4 regions of the Desulfogranum aggregans genome follow, and region 3 is predicted to be linked to each of the others. Evidence: riboswitches for the same ligand, from Rfam matches in the RefSeq annotation. Region 3 holds a riboswitch; each other region holds the start of a gene.
What was found. A riboswitch is a leader RNA that binds a small molecule or an ion and turns the genes downstream of it on or off. The one in region 3 is predicted to bind cobalamin.

Region 1 (5,871 bases), 660 kb from region 3:
TCGATTTCCTCCTCAGGCAAGCCTAATGCGCGACAGACAGCCCGGGTACCGTTACCGACTGCCGGAGGCTGGCTGCGAAGAGGAAAACCTGCGCCGTTCATCTGCAGGGGGATGCGGGGCAGCATTGCCGTCTTGCCGTTGGGTGTCTGGACCGCAACAAGACCGTCTGTTTTTAGCAGGTGGGGGTCATTGACCAGGTCCATGGGTTGGTTCACCGGCGCGCAGGGTATCCTCGCCCTGTCTGCTGTCGCGAGGAGTTGCTCCTCAGTAAACCCGGCAAATCGTTCGGCCAAGGCCGGGAGTAGCCGTTCACGGGCGTTGATTCGATCCTGGTTGGAGGCAAGGCGGCGGTCGTTGGCCCAGTCCTGAAAGCCAAAGGCCGAACACATGCGCTGCCATTGTTGTTCCGAGGTGATGCCGACAAAAACTTGTCTGTTGTCCGCGGTGGTGAACAGGTCGTATATTGCCCATGCCCGGCCCCTCTCCGGCATCGGCGGGGGCGGCGTTCCGGAGATGGCGGCTACGCCTATGTGCTGGCTGACCAGAAAGGCGACTGATTCAAAAAGGGTAGACTGGACGTGTTTCCCCTTGCCGGTTGTTGTGCGTTCATGCAGGGCTGTCAGGATGCCGATAACGCCAAAACTCCCGGCAAAGATATCGGTTATTGAGCTTCCAGCCCGCAGCGGTTGGCCTGTCGGGCCGGTCATATAGGCCAGGCCGCCCATCATCTGTACCACTTCATCCAGGGCGGGACGATGAGCGTAGGGGCCCGGCATGAACCCTTTCAGGGAACAGTAAATGAGGCCCTGATTGCGCTTGCTGCAGGAAGGGTAATCCAGGCCGAGACGCTCCATGGTGCCGGGGGCATAGTTCTCGATCAGGATATCTGCGGTTGCGACAAGGTCAAGGAAGAGGTTTCTGCCTGCAGAAGCTTTCAGATCCAAAGACAGGCTTTGTTTATTGCGGTTGAAGCAGGGGAAGAACGCTGAACCGAATCCGCCGAGTGAACGGGTGGGGTCGCCATCGCCGATGGGCTCGACCTTGTAGACCTCTGCACCTAGGTCTGCCAGGATCATGCCGCAGGTCGGGCCCATGACCGTATGGCCCAGCTCAAGCACCCGTATTCCGGTCAACGGCAGGTTGCGATCTGAAGTGGTCACGTTGATGGCCTTGCGGGGGAAGAGAGGGTCGGGTAGAGACCGGCTGTTCCGTCGGGGAGGGATTTAAGCAGCGGGCAGAGGTGGCCGTGGAGTTTGCGTCCCAGGTGCTGCTCATAGGCCGTGACCGCTTGGCAGAGCTTTTTCAGGTCGATACCGGTAGCAACCCCCAATGAGGCAAAGAGGTAGGCTGCATCTTCAGTGGGGATGTTGCCGCCGACTCCATCAACAAAGGGGCAGCCGCCGAGGCCGCCGACGCTGGTGTCGAATAGGCGAACACCCGCCTCGTATCCGGCAAGCATATTGGCGATACCGAGCCCTCTCGTGTCGTGCAGGTGCAGAGAAAGGGTAGGCTCCGGCAGTTCTTTGTTCACCTGGTGGATCATTTTTTTTACCTGGTAGGGAGTGGCCATTCCGGGGGTGTCGGCCAGGTTGACTTCTCGGGCTCCCGCAGCCACCATGCCTTCAAGGGCCTGCACAATGCGAGCGGTTGGAACCGCGCCTTCTTCGATGCAGCCAAAGGCACACTGCACTCCAGCGCGAACGGTGATGCCGGCGGCAGTCGCTCGGCGTATGAGGGGGAGGATTTCCTGTAAAGCGGCAGTATGCGATTTGCCGACGTTTTTGGCGCTGTGGGCATTGCTTGCTGAGACGGAGACGGTGAGGTGGGTGAGCCCGCAATCCATGGCCCTGTCTAAACCGAGAGTGTTGAGGACCAAGGCGGTGGTGGTGACCCTCTCTCTGTTTCTGGCGAACCGAACAAGGGCATCGGTATCCGCCATTTGAGGAACGAGCCTGGGGTTGACAAAGGAACCGAGTTGAATGCGCTGCAGCCCAGCATCGGCGAGAAGGTGAAAAAGGTGCGCTTTTTCTTCTACAGGGAGAACTTGGGGCTCAAGCTGTAAACCATCTCTGAGGGACTCGTCCTCAAGTAATACGTTGTTCATTTCATGCTGCTGCTCGGTGATTGGACGGTTGGGAAAACAGAGGGAAAGCCCGGCCTGCGCCAGTGAGTAAAAGGGAGTCACCGGTCGGCCCAAGGAAAAAGATAGCAGGTTACGACGAGAACTGCAGCGAAAAACGGCGCTGAGGGGAATCGTTAGTCCCACGGCATCGCCTTGCACCTGTGCTGTTCTTGCCCCTTCCCTTACTGATCAACGGTTTTCGGCAACTGAATTGTTGCAAGCGCTCAATTGACAACCGGGATGAGAATAATTATTATAAAAGTGTCTTCATCTCTCCTTCATTGAAGACAGCACCCTGACCGTCCTCTCGCCCAGCACCCCAGGTCAGGGTGCTTCCCTTTGGGAGCTTGACGCTCCTCTCCCGGCAACCAGCACCTGTAGAGATTCTTATAGCCATTGAAAAAACAAGAGGTTCTTGTATATTGCAATGGTTCAGGTGCATACATGGTATGGTAAAAGGAAAGGCGGTGAGAATCCGTCACAAGCCAGTCATTGCTGTATTCGAAGTCCATAGCGAATGTTGCCCGCGCAATACGGGAAGCATCCCCCTGTTGGGGAGTCACTGGAAGTAGATATTTCCGGGAAGGCCGTCGCTGTTGGCATCCTTCGTAAGTCAGAAAGCCTGCCTGAGCCAGAGGGTTGTCACGACCTAGTTCCACAGCCACCGCTGGATACCTGTGTTGTCATTTCTCTAAAAAAATAAAATGGAGTATTCCGCCCGCTTTGCCGCAGGACGTACGCCAAAGGTGCGTCGGTGCGTCGTTTGCAGTGTGGGAGGTAAAAGACCGGCGCAGCTGGATAACCACAGGGAAACAGTATATGGATAGGATAAAAAATAGAGCCTTCGGGCAGGTGATAACCCGGTTGGTCCACGGTGAAGACCTCAGTGGAGAGGAGGCCTATGCCGCCTTCTGTCAGGTGGTCAATAATGAGGTGACGGAGATGCAGCAAGGGGCCTTTCTTGCTGCACTTACCGGAAAGGGGGAGACGGCCGACGAAGTCGCCGGCGGCTGGCAGGCCATCTATGAACTGGACACGACCAAGGTAACCCTCACCACCGAAGGGCCGGTGGTGGATAACTGCGGCACCGGCATGGATACCTACAAGACCTTTAACATCAGTACCGCTGCCTCGCTTGTCGCGGCTGCCGGGGGGGTACGGGTGGCCCGTCACGGGGCCAGAGGGATTACCTCATCCTGCGGGACGGTGGACATTGTTGAGGCTTTGGGCGTCGATGTTGAGTGCGATGTTGCCTATGTGGCTGACGCCATAGATAAAGTGGGGGTGGGGCTGTTTAACGGAATGAGCCCAAAGGTCCATCCACTGGCATTGGGAAGGATCCTTAGTCAGATATATTTCGGCTCTCCGCTCAATATTGCCGCCTCGCTGGCGAATCCCGCGTTGCCGAAAATGGCAGTGCGGGGTGTGTATGCCAAGGAGCTGATCCTGCCGGTTGCACGAGTGATGCGCTCCATCGGCTACACCAGGGCAACGGTAGTCTACGGAGCCATTGAGGGCAGCAGGAAAGGGATGGACGAAGCTTCGGTGTGCGGCCCTACTTTTGGGGCCCGGCTCGTCGATGGCGTGATTACGGAGTTTTCCTGCACCCCCGAAGAGTGCGGGCTACAGCAACACCCGCCACAGGCGCTTGCCGCAGATGGCAGCCTGGAGGATGCGGCACAGGGAATGGTGACCCTGCTTCGGGGGCAGGGCAATCGGGCCCGTAGGGACGCGGTGCTGCTTAACAGCGGTTTCCTGTTTGAGCTTACCGGCAAGGCGTCTTCCATTCGGGAAGGGGTGGCAATGGCTGAGCAATGTATGGTGAATGGGGGGCCGGTAGAGGTGCTGACCCGCTGGGTTGCTGTCCAGAATCGTGACCCTGAGAAAGGTTTGGCGACCCTCAATAAGCTGTTGGAGAGGGGGTAGTGCCATGGAACAGCTTTTGTTGATCAAGGAGGGCGCCGACTATTTCCGCTTTTCCGGGGATGGATATGTCCGTTGCAGTCTGCAGAAGGCCAGTGTGTATCCCATGCAGCAGTTGGCGCAGGTGAAAGCATTGCACAGCCAGCTCCTGGATGAAGGATGCGCTGGGGCGCGCATCATGCTTTTATCCCTTACCGAGCAACCTTTTATCCAATCAAAGGGGGAGGACGTATGAAGCTCGCTCTCCATGGTCCAGGTCAAATGGTTCTGGAAACAAGCTCGACAGCCCCGGCGCCAGGGCAGGATGACAGCGTCCTTCTTCGTGTCTGCTACTGTGCCATATGCCGCACCGATGCGAAAATGTGGCACCAGGGACACCGTGATCTGGTCCTCCCCAGGGTGCCTGGCCATGAAGTGGTCGCTGTGGAGGAAGCAACCGGCGCGTGGTACACCCTGTGGCCCGGGCAGAGCTGCGGCCACTGTTGGTATTGTGCCAACAATCGGGAAAATCTCTGCGATTCCATGCAGATTATCGGCTTTCACAGTGACGGCGGCTTTGCTGATACGGTCGAAGTGCCTCGGGCAAGCCTGGTCCCAATACCGGAGGCATCAGTACCCTATGTGTATTGTTTTGCCGAACCCGTTGCCTGTATTGTCAATGGATTTTCCGGGCTGTCCATTGGGCAGGGAACACGGCTGATTATCTACGGGGGAGGAGTGCTGGGCCTCCTGGCGGCGCTGGCAGCCCGCGCCTTGGGTGCAGAACCGGTGGTGGTGGAACAGAGCGCGGAAAAGATTGACCGCGCCACCCCGTTTATCGAGGCAAGCGGGGTCGTGGTCTGCAAAGAGACCGTTGCAGGTGATTTTGATTGCGCCATCAATGCCTGCGACAGTCCGGCGGCATTCAGCCAATGCCTGACCAAACTGAGAAAAGGAGGACAGTTCGCCTATTTTTCAGGGGTCCAGAAGGATGCCGAAGTCGACTGCAGCCTTCTCAATCTGATCCATTATCGTGAACTTTCCGTGGTCGGCTCCTACGGGCCACGGCGTGAGCATGTTGTAGAAGCAGCTGCTTTCTGCCGCGACCATCGGGAGCTGTTGGATTTGCTGGTGGAGGCGATTGTTGCGCCGGACGCCGTTCCAGCACTGATGCCTACCATATTCCGTGGACAGGCCTTTAAATATATTATCGATTTCACCGGGACGGGAACACGTCCCATACAATCCAAACCCCATACCCGGCCACAGGGTGTTCATTCCGGGGCAGTGGTCCCGGAGCGGTTGATGCGCCTGGTAGCTGGAGTCCAACCGGTTGCCCATCATCTGCGGCCCGCTGCCCAGAAAAAGATTGACCTGAAGACCAAACCGCTTGGCGCCCTGGGAAGAGTAGAGCCTCTCGCTGTTTCGTTGAGTGTAATGCAGAACACTCTTTCCCCGCGCATCGGGCGTCGGAGGATGTTTGTTTTTGCCGGCGATCATGGGGTGGTGGAGGAGGGGGTCTCTGCCTATCCGGGTAAGGTAACGGTACAGATGGTGGAAAACTTTCTGGCTGGCGGTGCGGCGATTAATGTGTTTTGTGGGTTGTATGGAATTGAACTGAGAATTGTTGATATGGGGGTAAAGGGAAATTTTGCTCCTCACCCTCTGCTGATCGAGAAAAAGGTCGCTCCAGGGACCCGTAACTTTGCACTTGGCCCGGCGATGAGCAGGGAGCAGGCCATCCGTGCGATTGAGAACGGAGCCCAGGTGATAGCCAGTGGCAGTGCTGCAGGCCAGGAAATCATCGGCCTGGGTGAGATGGGCATAGGCAATACCACTGCCGCCAC
Region 2 (5,871 bases), 770 kb from region 3:
AGATCGGCACAAGGCCTCCAGGGTCTCATGGTCGATCAGCGTCCCAGTCGGATTATTGGGGTTGCAGAGAAACACCGTATCGTAATGTCGAGCAGCATCGGCAAGACGATGGCAGTCAACCTGGAAGGCCTCCTCAGCCCGGCTAAGAAAAAAATCCGGTTCAATCCCGTACATCCTGCAACTTGAGGCATAGTCCGCGTAGGTCGGCCCAACAATAAGGACCTGCCGGGACCGCAGGGCCGTGCAGGCGGTATAGATGAACTGGGTTGTTCCTGTTCCCATAAGAACCTGCGCCGGCTCCACCGCCAACATCTCGGCAATGCCAGCAGCAGCAGCCCCGGCATCGACCTCCGGCAGACGCATGATGGTATCCAGGTGCCCCTGCAGATGTTCCAGCAGTCCGGGAACAATACCCAACGGGTTGATATTGCTGCTCATATCGACTATGTCTTCCGGACGGCAACCTAGGTGGGCCGCAACCGCAGCAGTATTCCCTCCATGCCCCTGAATCATGCCCTTTCTCCCTCCTCCTGACCTTCAACCAACGACAGTATGGCATCGACCTGCAGGTATTTCTCCGCATGCTCGGCAAGCTGATCATAGGCATGATCACGCGCAGCAGGTCCATGCAGCTCTCCTTGCGGATGCAGGGTTTCCAGACCGAGAGTCTGCAGCCATTGCCGGATAATCTCCGGGGAATCGAAGATTCCGTGTATATAGGTCCCCATGATCCTGCCGTCGTCACTGACACACCCATCGCTGTCGGTCAGGGGTTCCCTGTTTCGCGCGTGGATGTCCACCAGCGGCCGCCCGCCGGCCACCACTGTCCGCCCCATGTGGATCTCGTAACCGCATCCCCGCTTACCTGCCCAGGAAAATTCCGTCAGGGTGGTTGTCTTCGGTGCTTGCAGGGTTGTCTCCACCGGCAGCAGCCCCAGCCCGCGGGTTGAACCGGGAACACCCTCAATCCCATTGGGATCATGAACCCAGCTGCCGAGCATCTGATAGCCGCCGCACACCCCCAGGACGTGCCCTCCCTCTGCAACATACCGCTCCAGTTGATCAGACCAACCGTTGTCTCGCAGCCATTCCAGATCGCTGCAGGTGCTTTTCGAACCCGGCAGGATAACCGCAGCAAAAGGTGACAGATCCTGTGCTTGCTGCAGGTACGCACACTGCAGTCCGGAAAGATGGACAAGGGGATCGAAATCGGTAAAATTGGAAATATGAGGCAGGCGGATAACCGCAATCACAGGATCACTCGAGGCACCCGCAGTATAGCCCGTGGCCTGTTCGATGACCACGGCATCCTCGGCTTCAATATGAAAATGCCTATACCATGGCAACAACCCATACACGATCTTTCCGGTTTGTTCTTCAATCCACTCGATGCCGTTGCGGAAAAGGCTGCTGTCGCCCCGAAAACGGTTAATCACAAAACCTGTGATCCGTTCCTGGCATTCCGGGGGAATACATGCCAGCGTACCGACGATTTGTGCAAAAACTCCGCCCCGGTCAATATCAGCCACCAGAATAACCGGTGCATCAGCATAGGCGGCAGCTCTGAAGTTGACGATGTCATTGACCATCAGGTTGACCTCGGCACAGGAGCCGGCCCCTTCCATGACGATGACATCATACAGGTCGCGCAGGCGGTCGAGGGCACTGCAGCTCTCCTGGAAGAGGTAATCTTTTTTCTCGTAGTAGGAGACGGAAGACGCCTCCATCCAGGCTTTCCCGTTGAGCACCACCTGGGACCCCACATCGCTGGTCGGCTTGAGCAGCACCGGATTCATATCTACATGGGGGGGAATTTTGGCGGCCTCGGCTTGGACGATCTGCGCCCTGCCCATTTCAAGGCCCTCTGCAGTGACCCCCGAGTTATTCGACATATTCTGCGCTTTAAAGGGGGCAACCCGATACCCACGATTGACAAGAATACGACAAAGCGCCGTGGTAACGATGGACTTTCCCACATCCGAGCCAGTGCCCAAGACAGCAATACAGACAGCTTTCTCCTTCATCTCCCCTCTTTGTGCTTCAGATTCTCTTATCCCTGGTCAGCCTGCAGCAAATTCACCCCATCTACAGACCTAGATTATCAACAAGATGAACACCTTAATATGCCATGAGCCCTTGCGCCACCCCTTTCATCACAGGCGTCCTGTTCGCGACTAACTTTCAATCCCCTTACGTGCAAGAACTCCTTTGGAGTAGTAATGCTTGACCAACCGCATTTCCGTGACCAGGTCGGCCTGTTCGATGACGCTGCCCGGAGCGCCCCTGCCGGTAAGCACCAGCTCCACCTGCGGCGGGCGAAGAGTGATCAGCTCCAGCAGTTGTGCTTCCGTTAAAAGTTGGCAGGTGTAGGCAACGTGGATTTCATCAGCTATGACCACCTCATACTGTCCGCTGGTCAACACCTGCTTGAGGGTTGCAAACCCCTCGGCTGCCGCCTCAAGATCTTCCTGACAGGGATCGTTGAAGATGAAACATCCCCGGCCATATTGACTGAAGGTAATAGAGTCAGCCAGCCGCTTGAGGGACGTCAATTCGCTGTAGGGCGCATTCTTGATAAACTGGCCGATGTAGACCCGTAACCCTGCCCCGGCAGCACGCAGGGCAAGACCAAGCGCAGCGGTAGTTTTTCCCTTCCCATCCCCGGTATATACCTGAACATATCCTTGCATATCCCTCCTCCGCCTTTTTCGGCCCCGGTGGATATCGGATCGAAATCCGCCTTAAGTCGATGTTGTCCTTCGGTTGTTTGTTCTGCCATGATGTGTAGTAGAAAATAGCGGTGATCCCGTCAATACCTTTTCTTGTCTTTCAGCTCAACAGCCCGACAACCTGCTTGACTATCAGCATGCCTGCAGGTAAGGTAGCCTGCACTATTCTGCAGGTTGCGCATGCACGCATGAAAAAGGGGAATCCGGTTGCAAATCCGGAACGGGCCCGCCGCTGTAGCCGGGGACAAATTCCACAGTATCGCCACTGTTCATCATTGACTGGGAAGGCGTGGAAGGCGACTGATCCGGGAGTCAGAAGACCTGCCTGCAGAGGACGGCTCTTTCGGCAAAAGGGTGGTCAATGAATCAGGGATACAAAGGGATGACCTGAATCAACACCATGGTTGATTCAGGTCTTTTTTTTTGGGCAGTCCACAGGCAACCTTCGTGATGTATACAACCCACGGCCTGTTCCCTATCCACTCCATGATCTCAGGCACAGCGTATGAGCGAAAAAAATGCAATTGTCCTTGCCATGTTCGGCACTACGGCCGAATCTGCTCTTCCTGGGCTGATCAGCATTCTCGACGAATACCGGCAGGCTTTTCCAGCCACGCCCATTCGCATTGCCTTTACCTCCAACATCATTCGACGCGTCTGGCAAAAACGGGCTGCCGATCCCCACTACAGGCAGCAATTTCCACATATCCCTGACGACATATTCTCCGTGCAGGGACAGTTGGCTGCAATTGCCGGCCTCCAGGACCGGGGATATCGATCAATCGTCGTACAGGCCGTCCACATGGCCCCTGCAGAAGAATTTCATGATCTCGGCAGCTGCGTACGGGCGCTGGCCGGTATTCGAACCATGAAGCCGCACTGGCGTCCTTTTGAACGCATTGTGGTAGGACGTCCGATCCTTGGCGCCTACAGTCAATCGTTTCCTTATGGAGAGGATATTCGTGCTGCCGCCGAAGCACTCAGAGAGGATGCTGATCAGGCAATTGCCGAGGATGCCGCTCTGGTCTATATGGGGCACGGCAACCCCCTCTTTCCCACCGGCGGTCTCTACCTTGAACTGCAGTCAAGGATGAACAGCCTCTACCCGCAAATCCCGATCTTCATCGGCACAGTGGAAGGATATCCATCACTGGATGACATTCTCCCTGTCCTGCATGGCGGGAATCGAAAAAAGGTCCACCTCAAACCGCTCCTTATTACCGCTGGGGCCCATGCCCTCAAGGATATGGCCGGACACGGTGAAACATCATGGTTATCGCGCCTCCGCGGTGCCGGCTTTGATGTCACCCCTGTACTCCGAGGACTGGGAGAGCAGACCCCGTTTATCCGGCTGTTAATTGATCACACCATCCAGGCTGCTGCTGATGCCGGAATTGAGTTGAGACGCGATGAATAGCGTTACCAGGGATTTTTACCCACTGCTCTTGCTTTCCGCCGCCCTGTTTGGGCTGATCGCCGTATCAGCAACCATGGGGTTTCTCTCGGTGTCAGTACAGGATGTGCTCCGCATCATCGGTGCTGGCCTGCTGCAACAGCCGCTTGACAACATTGATCCAGTGGCTGTCACCGTGGTCACCGACGTCCGACTGCCGAGAATTGCTGCGGCAGTACTGGTCGGTGGCATGCTCGGTGTTAGCGGCACCGTCTTTCAGGCCATTCTCCTCAATCCTCTTGCCGACTCCTACACCCTTGGTATTTCTACGGGTGCGGCCTTTGGCGCGTCGCTGGTGATTGTGCTGCAGATTTTCGGTCTTACCCTGCCGCCAGCGGTGTCTGTACCGATTTTTGCCTTTGGCGGCGGACTGATCACCCTTGTGCTGGTCCTTTTTCTGGCAGCCGGTGACCGTCGCCTCTCCTCCACGAACCTGATCCTGGCGGGGGTGATTATTGCGGCAATTCTCTCAGCAGCAATTGGTTTTCTAAAATTTCTGGCCGATGAGCAGGTCGGCATCATTATTTTCTGGCTCATGGGCAGCCTTTCCGGAGCCACCTGGAAGAACATCCTCCTCCTGTTTCCCTTTGCCCTTTTGGGAACCGGTGTGGCCTTTTTCTTCGGCAGGGACTTAAATATTATGGCCACAGGGGACAGGACATCGGCTTCACTGGGCATCAATACCATCAGGCTGAGGATTACGCTGCTGATCTGCGGCACCCTCATGACCGCCCTTTCGGTGGCTGTTGCCGGTATTATCGGCTTTATCGGACTGATCGTGCCCCATCTCCTTCGCCACCTCACAGGTCCTGACAACCGGCGCCTGATCCCCTTTTCTTTTTTTACGGGCGGCATGCTCCTGCTGATCGCCGACACCATCACCCGGGCAGTGCTTCCGGCTGAGGTTCCCATCGGGGTACTGACAGCACTCCTGGGCGGCCCCTTTTTCTGTATCATATTCAAACGCAGACAGCAGGGCGGCAATGCAGGATTCTAGCGCTACCATATCGCCCCTGTGGGCGCTCTCGAAGGTTACCTTCAGCTACGGTAAAGCTGTAGTGATCGACAACATAGATATGGAGTTCCTTCCCGGTCGCTGTTACGGCATTCTCGGCCCCAACGGAAGCGGAAAGACCACCCTGCTCGATATGCTCGCCGGTGTCCTCAAACCCTCTACAGGAGTAATAACCTTTCAGGGAAAGCCTTTGCATCACTGGCCGCGGAAACAGTTGGCCAGGGTTCTTGGCCTGGTGCCTCAGGAATTTATGGTACGTTTTGGATTTTCCGTTCGTGAAACCGTCGAAATGGGATTGCACCCCCGTATGCACCGTTTTGCAACCCCAGGCAAACAGGAACTCGCCATAATTGACCAGGCCCTCCGGGATACCGGCATCAGCGACCTGGCCGACCGGCCCGTCACCCACCTCTCCGGCGGGGAAAAGCAACGGGTTGCCCTGGCGAGAACCCTGGCCCAGAACCCCCAGGTACTGCTTCTCGACGAAGCGACGTCCAACCTGGACATCCACCACAGTCTGGAAATATTACGTTTGATCCGTAATCGCCATCGCCAGGAGGGGACCCATGTGGTAGCGGTGATGCACGATCTCAACCTGGCCAGTTTTTTTTGTGATGAACTCATCTTCATCAAAAACGGCCAAATCCTCTACCAGGGGACTACGGAGCAGATAA
Region 3 (5,871 bases):
ATGGCTGACGCCCTCCTTTTGCTGAAAAAAAGGTTATTTTGCTCTCTCCCGCCGGTGGGAAACAGCAATGTCAAAACAGATACATGCCTATCCTAAGGCTGGATGGAGGAATACGCAATATTCAATCCGGCGGTTACATTACCGTTGGCTGCAGTGTAACAGAAAAATACCCACCATGAGGGAATATCGCACTGCTTTTCCAAACGCATACCTGCACCGTATACCCGGCTTGAAAGGTTGGCCGCCACCCCTTCCCCTTGCTCCGTGCCGATAGCTCAACGTGCTTTTCGTGCCTGCCAAAAACATTCAACGCTTGACACCTGCACCAAATAAGTAATATTATATTACTAATATATATATCTATCGGCTGTACGGACGGAGGAGAGAATATGCGCAACGCTGATTATGAAAAGATATTAAACACGTGGAAAATTTACGATGAAGCTGAAAGATGGAGCTTGAAAAGTCTGTTTGAGTGCAGCAAACAAACTCAAACCGTTGACAATTTCATCAAATTTCTGGAACAGAAGGTAAAAAAAACCTCACCGGTGTAACCTGGTTTCACTAGAAGAAAAAAGAGGTGGCCATGCCCTTCCTCTGCCGGGCCAAGCACGGTAAAGGGAGAGGTCTGGGCGGTCATCGCTCCTCTTGTCTAATTCCTTTATCAACGAACGGCAAATAAACGCTACCCGTCGACATGACATGCTGATTTCCGGGAGTTGCCCGCTATCGTTCAATCACCATCTGCACTGCCTGGGTCCTGGGAAAATATTCCAAGGGAACGGCAAAGAGGTTTCTCTGTAAATGGACGATGCTGGTGGTGTTTGCTCTGCCACCAGCATACGTAAAAACCCCCTGGAAAAGGATACACTCCAGGGGGTTTTTGCAGTATACGGTGGATTGAGCCCTCTTAGAAGTGGCTGAGCGGGCCGTCAAGATGATCAACCCATATCTGGACAAACTGGTCGAATTCAGCCGTTCCCTTGAGTATCGTTGTTACTTCCATACCTTCCTTGCTCAGGATAGATTTCCATGAATCTGGTTCATCCCCTGCCATATCATTTTTCGCATGATCACCTGCAACGGACATGAACGGCATGAGGTAGACTTTTTTTACCTCAGCTTTCTTCAGTAAGTCGATGATGGTATCAAGTTCAGGGTACCCCTCGACAGTGCCGACAAGAACATTTGGATCTTTCAGCTGCAGTTGAAAATTGAGCGCTGAATAAAAGGCGTTTGACGGGTGATGCGTCCCATGTCCCATAAAGACCACAGCTTCGTCTTTTTTTCGTTCTTTGGGAATGATATCAAACAAGGCGTCAACCGTGCGATCCATGTCTTTCTGGGTTGCCAGCAGGGGGTAGCCAAGAATAATGGCGTCAAAGGCTCCCATGTTCTTGAATGAGCCGACAACCTTACGTAAATCATGGTATTCCGCCCCACCGATGGTGTGCAGCGACTGAAGAGCTACATGGGTGAAATCTTCATCAGCCATTTTGGCAAGCGCAACTTTAGGCGAATCAAGCGTGATCCCCTGTCCGGCAAGCTTTTTCCTGATAATATGGGAAGTATATGCCCATCTGACCGGAATATTGGGATAGGTTGCCTTCACTTTCTTCTCTATGTTTTCAAAAGATACCTGGGCGCTCTGTTCGCTGGACCCAAAGGCGACAAGCAGTATTCCGACTTTTCTTTCTTTCTCTTCTCCATGATGAGCAGCCATGCCAAGACCGGCAAAAAGCAGACACCACACAACACAAACGATGGTACACATCCTCAATTTCAACATTTTTCACTCCTTTTTCTTTCTGTTGAAGCCCCAAAAAAAAACCCCGGATCACAATGATCCGGGGATGCCCTGTTATTCCCTCGCTGCAAGCCCCTTTTTCCACGAGGAGCTATAAATACGTTTTCAGGCAGGTCTTCTGACTTTTCCTTCTCTTTCAACGGCCTTCCCACATGAGCAGCAGTGGCACACAAGGTTGAAAAAGTTCTCTTGAAATCTGCGTATGCTTCAAGAGAGAGGATTACAGCGGCGGGCCCGTTCCGGATTTTCACCGGATTCCCTATTCACCACAAACGTGGCACCTGAATTGTAGCGTCAGCTTTACAGAGTATGGATTGAAATGTCAATATATGTAGTTGGAGATACTATCAAAAATAAATAAAACTCTAGCATATCAAAAAGATCTTTCTTCCTGCAAACCAACTAAAGCCCTTACAGAGAAAATCTCTTTTAACCTGTTGTTTTTGCAATATTTTACAAACTATCTATGTTTCTATAAGTGAGAGAAACATGAACATAGCTCTTCTCGCATCTGGTCGATGGGCAGGAAAAGAATTGGAAATTTCGAGCAGGGATAAAAATAGCCTCTGGAGGACCCAGAGGCTACTATATTACTGATTTCATTGGCGGAAGTGCATGGGAATCGAACCCACCTAGCAGGCCATTAACCCGCTACACCGGATTTGAAGTCCGGGAGGGCCACCAGTGCCCTTTCCACTTCCGTCGTTGCAGGGTAGAGTAATATTTATTGACCTGAAAAACAACTTTTTATTATACTTAGCGCTTACCAATCAGTTATCCCTATTTCAACAATCAGCACCCCGCCCGGGGAGGAATTTTCTCAAAAAACCCTATGGAATGTGAACGACTTATTCGCTTGATCAAAGACTGGTACCTTCGCGTTAAGCAGGAGACCATGGCTCCTGCCCGGATGATGCAGTTCGTCGATCAGCATGTGAAAGAGTGCGAAATCTGCAAAGCCGAACCTGGGCTAGCAGAGGAAATCGAAAAAATCAGGTCCTTTGTGGTCCCTGAATCAAAAATTCCCAAAGCCATCCGCGCCCAGGACGATCGACCCACGCCGGAAATTTCCCCGGACGAGGAGGAGGAAGAAGAAGAGAAGTACATTGATGACGATGAGGACGAGGAGGAAGATGAAGAGTTGGATCACGACCCGACCCCGGATAGCCAGCCGACAGACGAGTAAACCTAACGAAGCAGAGCCGCGTCCAGGGCTTACACGTCCAGGACCCACACTCTACCCTCAATATCGTTCAATAGATAGCTCACCTCCCTTTCCTCCAGACTGTCCCTCTCTTTTTTCTTTAATCAAGCCGCTTTGAAAATCGCACTGCACTGACAAAAAGAAAGAAGGCTGCAAACCCCAGCAGGAAGTAGATATCTGGTGCAACTCCGGCAATGGATTCCCCGCGAAGAATGATCCCTCGAATGATCCGCAGAAAATGGGTCAGCGGCAGAACTTCGGCCAACTGCTGGGCGATACGCGGCATAGCAACAAAGGGAAACATGAACCCGGAGAGCAGCATGGACGGAAGAAAGAGAAAAATAAACATCTGCATGGCTGCCAACTGATTGCGGGCCAGCGTCGAGATAGTCAACCCCAAGGTCAGGTTGGCAAGAATAAAGATCAGGCAGACCGTATAGATGGCCGTCAGCTTGCCCGCCACCGGAATGCGGAACAGGAGTACCCCCAACAACAGGATCACTGATACCTGGATCAGGCCGATACCGATGTAGGGGATGATCTTGCCCACCATCAGCTCCAGGTTGCGCACCGGGGTGGCAATGAGCAACTCCATGTTGCCCCGCTCGCGCTCCCGGACTATGGCAATAGAGGTAAACATTACCATGGTCATGGTCAGGATGACCCCGAGCAGACCGGGGACGGTGAATAGCGCCGCCCTTCTTTCCGGGTTGTAGAGCAGGCGAACCGCGATCTGGCGTTGTTGTTCCTGGTTGGTCACCACCCTGTCCGGAGCAAACGTAAAGTTGCGCAACTGACGGACTGCAGCGGCCAAAGTGGTGTCTGATCCATCCACCAACAGCTGCGCAAGAGGCCGGTCCCCCATGGTGTAGCGTTGCACTGTGTCGCGAGGGATAAACAGCCCTGCGCCGACGGTGCCATCGCGGATGAGTGCTTCCAGCTCCTGGGCAGTTGAGACAGTGGTGCTAAAATCAAGTACCTGGGTCGCTGCCACATCCATGATGAGCTGCCGGGAAAAAGAGCTGTTGAGGTTGTCGGCAACCGCTGCCGGAACGTGGCGGACATCGGTGTTGATCGTATAGCCAAAGAGGACCAACTGGAAGAGTGGGATCATGATCACCATGCCAAAGGTCAGCCGATCATGGACCAGGTGAATCACTTCTTTACGGCAGATGGCGACAATGCGCACCAGCGAAGGGACAGAATCGGACATGTCAGCCTCCTGTTCCATTGCAACGGGTGGCCATAACGAATACATCCTCTATGGTGGGTTGATCCGGATGAATGGTCAGCGCATACCCACTGAGCTGACTGTCCAGCCACTTCCTGCCCTGTTCCGGTCCCTGTCTGAGCAGCACCCTCAGGGCATTGCCGGTACGGGTGGTGGCATACACCCCGGAGCGTGCCTTGAGCGTTGCAACAGCAGGGGTGATGTCCTGTCCTTCCAACCGGAATACTGTCGCGCCAAGCCCTGCCCTGAGCTCTGCCGGGGTTCCGTCGGCCACCTTCCTGCCCTCGTTGAGGATGGCAAGGTGATGGCACCGTTCGGCCTCGTCCATGAGGTGGGTAGTCACCAGGACCGTGGTCCCGGTCTCGCACATGATAAAGAGCTCATCCCAGAAAGCCCGCCGGGTATTGGGATCGACTTCAGAGGTTGGTTCATCAAGCAGGAGGAGCTGCGGCTTGTGGATGATGGCGGCTGCCAGGGCGAGCCGTCGCTTTTGCCCGCCGGAAAGGTCGCCGGCCTGTCGCTGGCGAATATCCATGAGATGAAAACGCTCAAGCAGTTCCATGATCCGGTTCCCGCGTTCACCGCGCCCGACTCCCATGATCCGTCCCATAAACTGCATATTCTGCAGCACACTCAGGTCGCTGTACAGGGAAAACTTCTGGGTCATGTATCCGACCTGCCGCCGTACCTGCCTGGTATGCTCAGGAATTTTCAGACCAAGTACTTCTATCTCCCCGCCGGAGGGGGTGAGCAGGCCGCACATCATGCGTATGGCGGTGGTCTTGCCGCTCCCGTTGGGGCCAAGAAAACCGTAGACCGTCTGGCAGGGGATGGTCATATCGAGCCTGTCTACCGCTACACAGGAGCCAAAGGCCTTGGTCACTCCCTGTACGCGAATGGCGACGTTCACTCCCGCTCCAACACTAGTTGCGCAGGTGTCCCGGCGGTGAGTTGATCTGCCTCCTCTTCGGTCAGCTCAAGCTCTGCAACATAGGACAGACGTGAACGGTCATTTTCCGCCAGGGCAAAGTAGGGAGTGAAGGAGGCCTCCGAGGAGATGGAGCGCAGGCGTGCTGCATAGGGGCGCTGCCGTCCGTCAACCAGGACGGTATATGTCTGCTGTGGCAGCATGCGGGCACGGAAGGGTTCAGGAACATAGACCCTTGCCCACGGACGTTGACCGGCCAGGAGTGTACATACCACTGCCTGGCCGGGCGGAGTGTCTCCCCGCTTGAACGGGAGACTGTCGACCCTTCCCCCGCGAGCAGCCCGAATGGCGTACTCCTCAAGCATCAATTGCATCCGGTCACGCTGTGCGCGCAGGGCCGACAGGGCGAAACGGGCCTGATTGATCTGTTCTCTGCGGGTACCGGCCAGGAGCCTGTCCAGGACAGCGGTCTGTACATTGACCTGTTCCCGGGCGTTCTGGTAGGTATTGCGAGCGTTATCGAGCTGTTGGCGGCTAGTGGCCCGGGTGGTAATCAGGGTCTCCTGCCGCTGGTACTGCTCATGGGCTGTATCCATGGTTACCTGTGCCGCACGCAGCCTGGCCCGGGTTTCGGCTATGATTTCCGGACGCGGTCCGGCTTCCAGCTCCTTGAGTTGCCACTCGGCCCGACTGACCTGAGC
Region 4 (5,871 bases), 1.7 Mb from region 3:
TCCGGCTGTCAGACCGTTTTGTAGATGAACCGCTTCCTGTACCCCGGCATAGACGGCCCTGGCAATGAGTTCGCCCATTTTGGTATGCCCGCCAGAGGAGTCTATGGGGTATCCATCGCCTTCAACCACCAGGATGTTGTCGGTTCCGGTGCCGGTCGCCTGGTGGGTCTGCGGGGTAGCGCTGGAGCGGATGTCCAGATCCTGCAAAGCGGCGGATTTGGCTTCGGTCGCACTAATGAGTGCCCTGGTCATGGCACGCTGAGAAAGGCGCATGTTGGTGAGGAGCAGGATATTGATGGTTCCGGGCGTGGTGGTTGGCGTTTGTGCGGGTTCGTAAAAAGCACCTGTATCTTTACCCATACGCACACTGTTGCTGCTCACTCCCGCGGTAACCAGCGCCGCGACCTCCATCTCTTTAAAGTGTTCCCTTGCCACGGAGAGGTTGTCCATATTGGCGCCGGTAAAGAGAATTGACGTCGATTGAGACGGTAGAGCCAGGACCTGCAACGTTTCTTCACGTAATGCCTCCAATCCCTGCCGGTGTCCAAGTCCCCACGAGGGTGGAGGAAAGTAGTGATTGGCCACGGTCGTGATCCCGCTGCGAGGACCTTCCAGGCTGGAGACCACCCTCATGGGACGGGTAAAGTCGACAATCACCGACTTATTTCGATAATCTTTGATATCCGACTCAACGATGCCAGCCTGGCGTACATAGTCGAGTTTGAGCTCGAGGGGAGTGGTCTTAATGACCTGCTCCGGGAGTACAAAACTGTCAGGTTCGCTGAATTCCCGGGAATAAATGCGCGCGGCGAGCCAGGAGACAAAGTCGCCGGTATGGGTGGCCGCCCTGCAGGTGAGGTCGCAGGGGAAGAAATAAATGCGGTTGTTTTTCACCGCATCCACCGTGTTCCAGTCCGGTTGGTGGAGGACATCGAGAAGCGAACGATCGTCCCCGCAGCCATAGAGGACCTGCGGGTTAAAGGTGAGCCACTGTTCCAGGCTCACCGGAAGAATGGTGCCGTTTGCACCGAGACTGATCGGCATGCCGCCGGCTGCTCGGATGAATTCATGCTGGAATGAATCGTCGCCAGGGGTCATGATGCTTTTCCGGCCCATGAGGCGCATGACCCGCTGCCGTTTTTCAGGGGGAATTGCGGCAGTTTTCTTTGCAATAATCTGCAGCTGTTCCTGTTGTCGGGTGATAATTTCCTCAGCCCTGTTTTCCCGGTTAAAGAGGCGACCAAGCAGGCGGATCTGTTCAAAGCTCTCAGCTATGGTTTGCGGCGACAGTTCCACCAGGGTGGTTGTGTCGCTGAAGCGTTCTCGCACCCCCTGCTGCAGGCCGGCATAAAAGATGAGGTCCGGTTTGAGAGCGGCAACCTGGTCCAGATCCGGAGTGAAAAAGCCACCGACCGTGGGTATGGAGCTGGTCTGCGGAGGAAGGACCGAGTGATAGGTGATCCCTCGAACAGTATCTGCTGCACCAAGGCGCAGCAGAATTTCGGTGATTGAGGGAACCAGGGAGACAACCGCCTGGGGTGGTGCATGGAGGATGATTGTGCGGTTGCCGGCATCGGTAAAGGTGAGGGAGGATGCCGCTGTCTGTGCGCTTGCAGGGAACAAGAGAAACATCATGGCAAATAAACGGAGTGTGAATTTCATGGCAGGCTGCGCAGGCTGAGAGAAAAGAAAGAGGGCGGCGTGCATGGCAGGCAGGATGGAGTCATCCTCCAGACGACACGCGCCGCAACGACGGTGGTTTTTTTTCCTCGGGGTGGTCACGGGTGATTTTTGCATTGCCTGGATTATCCTTTTTTCGGTCGATATATCCAGCTCACTGTGACCCAATTCCTTAGAGTTGTGGCACTTGTGCACCGCCTGACGAACAGTTCTGTAGAGTGGTGGGTGCAAAATCAAGCGGCAGGTGAAGGAGTGCCGCCCCCCTGAGGAGAAGAAGGGCGGCAAGGAGACAGCGGAAGGGCAGGCTGTTTTCCAGGGACAGCATGCATCCTTCCAGGTGCTCCGTCAGGTCAACCTGACGGATGAGGTACCAGGCAAGGGGAAAGAGGGTGAAGGTACTCGCCTGGCTGCAGAGGGGCAACACCCCTCTGTGTTTCTGTTCTTGTCGGGCAGGGGAGGAAACTCCTTCCCCGCCCTTGATGGTAAAGATGCCGAGCGCGTGGTTATGTCCCGGCAGGAGCGAGTTCAGCTCCATCAGTACTCCCAGCGCAACCCAAGAAACCAGTTGATGCCAGGCATGGGGTAGCCTTTGACGTATGCATACTCTTCGTCAAACAGGTTGCGCACCTCGCCGCGAAGGGTAAAAGCACCATAGGTTGCTGATTCGTAAAAACGATAGGAGGCCACCAGGTCGGCAACGGTGGAGGAGTCGAGCTCAACAACAGGGGTCGGGTATTCGCCGGATTCCCAGTCATCAACATCCTGTTCGCCGGTATAGGCGACATTGAAGCGAACAAAGGTACCTGCGCCGTCACCAACAACCAACCCGGCAGAGAGGGTGGTGCCGCTCACATACAGCAGATCTTCACCGGTTTCGTCATCCTCATATTCTGTAAGGAGGGTCAAACCCAGGTAGGGGCGTACTTCCCACGCCCATCCCATGGGGTCACCCACGTCATAACTGATTTCCCCCTCAAAACCGGCGATGGTGGCATCACCAAGGTTTTTCCAGGTGGCCGATCCATCCGGGAGATAGTCGGTGGTGATTTTGTCTTCAAAATCCGTGTAGAAATAGGTGAGGGAAGCGTTGAGGCTATTGAGGGCGAAATCCACACCGCCTTCGTAGGTGGCGCTTTTCTCGGGGTCAAGACCAGGATTACCTACTGTCCTGGTACCAAAAGAAGTGAAATCCGCTGCCAGCTGATCAGCAGAAGGCATTCTGAATGCCTCAGCGTACTGGGCGCGGAATTTGAGGTTGTCGGTGGCCATCCAGGCTAGACCGATAAGGGGGGTCAGGCGGTTCTGGTCCTCATCCCTGCCTGCAGGTTCTTCCACTTCAACCTCGTACCAGTCATAGCGCAGCCCATAGTTGAAGGTGAGGGTATCATCGACAAAGGTGGAATGACCCAGGAGGAAAAGCGCCGGATTGCTGTAGGTTGTTTTGTTGGGGGTCCAGGTGTTTTCCACATCGTAGTCCAGCCAGTCGAATCCAGCGGTCAATGTGGCCAGAGGAAAAGTTCCGGTAACCTGGGCCTGGGCACCCTGCTGGTCGGTCTCGTTGGAGGAGTCTATACCGGTGTCCCAGCCGGAGGCATTGGACGCAGTGGGGCTTTTCCACGTATTTTCGTCTTTGCCGAAAAAGTAGCGGACCATCCATTGGTACTGGTTGTTGTCGGTCGCGCCGGTGTACCTGGCATCCACGGAATAGTTGTCTTTATCCGTGGTGTTGTCCAGGTCGGGGTTGCTGAAATATCCCGGATCGCCTGCATCATCGACTTGAAATCCGGTATAGATTATACCCAGTCGATTGGTATCGGAAAAGGAATAGCCGAGATTGGCGCTGATCCCGGTCTGATAGTCGATGCCGGTGTTGGGGAAAGTATCGCCGCTGCCGGTATCGTAGTCCCCTTCTGTTCGATAGGTGAAGGATCCGGCAAAATCAATATTGTTCTGGTCTACCATACCGCCGATGGAGCCTTCACCGGTATCAAAGGATCCGCCGCCGCCCTCTACAAACAGGCTGTTGGCTGTACCCTGTCGGGTAATGACATTGACCACCCCGCCCATGCCTGCAGAGCCATACTGTACGGCTCCCGGCCCGCGGACAATCTCGACCCGTTCAACATTTTTCGTCAATATCTTGGCGGCATTGCCGGTGCCTGCACGACGACCGTCCAAAAGAATCAGCACTTTGCCCTGAAGATCGTTACCATGGGTATCGGTGCGAAATCCGCGAATGCCAATGGAGGTGAGGGTGCCAGGATACTTCTGGAGGTGACCGATCCCGTTTTCCGCCAGCAGGTCTGCAACATTGCGGCTGGCAGATTGTTCGATTTCTTCCCGATCGATAACGGTAAGGTTGGCGCTTACCTTTTTTTTGCTTTCGGCACTCCGGCTGGCAGTGACGACTACTTCGTCCATCATGGTGGGCTGCGGGGATGCCTCAGCGCCGATGGCGGCAGTGGCTGGCAGGCAGGCAAGCATGGGAAACAGTAAAGCAGGGTAAACCTTTTTCATTCCTTATTTCTCCTCCTTTTGGGTGATGCTTTGTCCGGAGAGAAATAAAAAAATCCCCGAACCAATGAGTACGCAATTGATCCGGGGATGCCCTGATTTAAATCCACAGATACAACGAAACCTCTTGTCCACGGAGGTCTCTGCAGCATGCAACCTCAAGAAGGGTGATCCGCTCACCCCGGCTGCATGCCGGTACGACGATGTATGTGTACCTCGTTTCAGGCAGGTCTTCTGACTTTCGGATCATCCTTTATGCTGCGCCTTCCCGTTGTTTGGTCAACAGTGGCATTAATGCAGCATTTTGTCCCCGATTACAGCGGCGGGCCCGTCCCAGAGTCTCACTGGGTTCCCTTGAGCTTGCGTGCAAGCACCTGAAACGGAGAAAATCTAACCGCAAATGGTGGAACAAGTCAAATGAAAAAGCAGAGGAATTTCATGCTGCTACATGGTGGTACGGGCGGATGGTGGGCTGGCGCGGCTGCACTCCCTGCGGGAGTGGTTTCAGCAGCAGGGATATCTAGCCTTGATTGTTGATTGTTTTCGGCCTGATAACCTCAGTTTGACCGAGACAGTGGTGACCATGGCCGGATTACTGAAGTTGGTGGTGGTCGACCTGAGTGGGGCGAGTGCACCGGCTGAACTTCAGGCCATCCTTGCCCAGGTGAAGAAACTGGTGCTGGCATTTGGCGACGGGTACGCCCTGTTTCCGGACCTGGAGGATCAGGTACATGTGCTGCACAGTGAACAAGGGGAGCGTGGCCTGTTCTAAGGGCTGGAGGAGAAGCTGATCATCAATAGCACGGAAAGATCGTGGTATTGCCTATTTCTTGCTTGACAATCTGCCTGACAGCTTTAGTATAGAAAAAATTGCTCTACACCTTACTTCGACTGAATATGATACTTCGCCTCGCTCTACTTCTGCTACACAATGCACTGCTACCCGATACCGTGGCAGATGAGGGCGCTGTCTGTTAAGAGCGAAAAAGAATTGATCCCTTAAAGCCACGGTTTATGTAAACCGTGGCTTTTTTTTTGTTTTTTTGACTTCTGTATACCTGGAGATGCCCATGGATCCCTTAAAAACCAAGAAATACCGTCCCTATCCGTTGGTTAACCTGCCTGATCGCTCCTGGCCATCGGCGATCATTGATACTGCTCCTATCTGGTGCAGCGTCGATCTGCGGGACGGCAATCAGGCGCTTGTACAGCCGATGAACCTTGAGGAAAAAATGGAGCTGTTCAAGCTGCTGACCGACATAGGATTCAAGGAGATTGAAGTAGGGTTCCCGGCAGCGTCTCAGATTGAGTATGATTTCATGCGTATGCTGATTGAGGAGGGTAAGATTCCCGACGGAGTAACCATTCAGACCCTTACCCAATCCAGGGAACCGCTCATCAAGAGGACCTTTCAGTCCCTTGAAGGTGCCAAAGAGGCTATCCTCCACCTCTATAACTCCACTTCCACCCTGCAGCGGGATGTGGTGTTTAAAATGGACAGGAAACAGATTATTGCCCTCGGAGTTGCCGGCGCCAGGCTGATTCATCAGCTGGCCAAGGATACCGACGTACGTATTCGCTACCAGTATTCGCCGGAGAGCTTCACCGGTACGGAGCTTGATTTCGCCCTGGAGATATGTGAAGCCGTCATGGATGTGTGGGAACCGACTCCTGAGA

Region 1: another riboswitch for cobalamin. It lies ahead of trpD (anthranilate phosphoribosyltransferase); the one in region 3 lies ahead of ACZ52Z_RS14135 (sirohydrochlorin cobaltochelatase).
Region 2: another riboswitch for cobalamin. It lies ahead of ACZ52Z_RS17550 (sirohydrochlorin cobaltochelatase); the one in region 3 lies ahead of ACZ52Z_RS14135 (sirohydrochlorin cobaltochelatase).
Region 4: another riboswitch for cobalamin. It lies ahead of ACZ52Z_RS00450 (TonB-dependent receptor plug domain-containing protein); the one in region 3 lies ahead of ACZ52Z_RS14135 (sirohydrochlorin cobaltochelatase).

What each region holds. Positions count from the first base shown of each region.
Region 1 covers NZ_AP042447.1:3,872,638-3,878,508, forward strand. The annotation lists gene ACZ52Z_RS17065 (CaiB/BaiF CoA transferase family protein) at 1-1,166, opposite strand, end outside; gene ACZ52Z_RS17070 (hydroxymethylglutaryl-CoA lyase) at 1,157-2,104, opposite strand; cobalamin riboswitch at 2,540-2,766, shown strand; gene trpD (anthranilate phosphoribosyltransferase) at 2,942-4,048, shown strand; gene ACZ52Z_RS17080 (hypothetical protein) at 4,053-4,280, shown strand; gene cobT (nicotinate-nucleotide--dimethylbenzimidazole phosphoribosyltransferase) at 4,277-5,871, shown strand, end outside.
Region 2 covers NZ_AP042447.1:3,978,949-3,984,819, reverse strand. The annotation lists gene ACZ52Z_RS17565 (pyridoxal phosphate-dependent aminotransferase) at 1-513, opposite strand, end outside; gene ACZ52Z_RS17560 (cobyric acid synthase) at 510-2,024, opposite strand; gene ACZ52Z_RS17555 (cob(I)yrinic acid a,c-diamide adenosyltransferase) at 2,175-2,723, opposite strand; cobalamin riboswitch at 2,884-3,072, shown strand; gene ACZ52Z_RS17550 (sirohydrochlorin cobaltochelatase) at 3,235-4,146, shown strand; gene ACZ52Z_RS17545 (FecCD family ABC transporter permease) at 4,139-5,179, shown strand; gene ACZ52Z_RS17540 (ABC transporter ATP-binding protein) at 5,166-5,871, shown strand, end outside.
Region 3 covers NZ_AP042447.1:3,213,476-3,219,346, forward strand. The annotation lists gene ACZ52Z_RS14130 (antibiotic biosynthesis monooxygenase family protein) at 1-2, opposite strand, end outside; gene ACZ52Z_RS14135 (sirohydrochlorin cobaltochelatase) at 911-1,789, opposite strand; cobalamin riboswitch at 1,899-2,106, opposite strand; tRNA gene ACZ52Z_RS14140 (tRNA-Sec) at 2,411-2,508, opposite strand; gene ACZ52Z_RS14145 (hypothetical protein) at 2,640-2,993, shown strand; gene ACZ52Z_RS14150 (ABC transporter permease) at 3,112-4,224, opposite strand; gene ACZ52Z_RS14155 (ABC transporter ATP-binding protein) at 4,226-5,152, opposite strand; gene ACZ52Z_RS14160 (HlyD family secretion protein) at 5,149-5,871, opposite strand, start outside.
Region 4 covers NZ_AP042447.1:98,870-104,740, forward strand. The annotation lists gene ACZ52Z_RS00440 (adenosylcobinamide amidohydrolase) at 1-1,797, opposite strand, end outside; gene ACZ52Z_RS00445 (hypothetical protein) at 1,853-2,215, opposite strand; gene ACZ52Z_RS00450 (TonB-dependent receptor plug domain-containing protein) at 2,215-4,197, opposite strand; cobalamin riboswitch at 4,402-4,587, opposite strand; gene ACZ52Z_RS00455 (hypothetical protein) at 4,643-4,966, shown strand; gene leuA (2-isopropylmalate synthase) at 5,265-5,871, shown strand, end outside.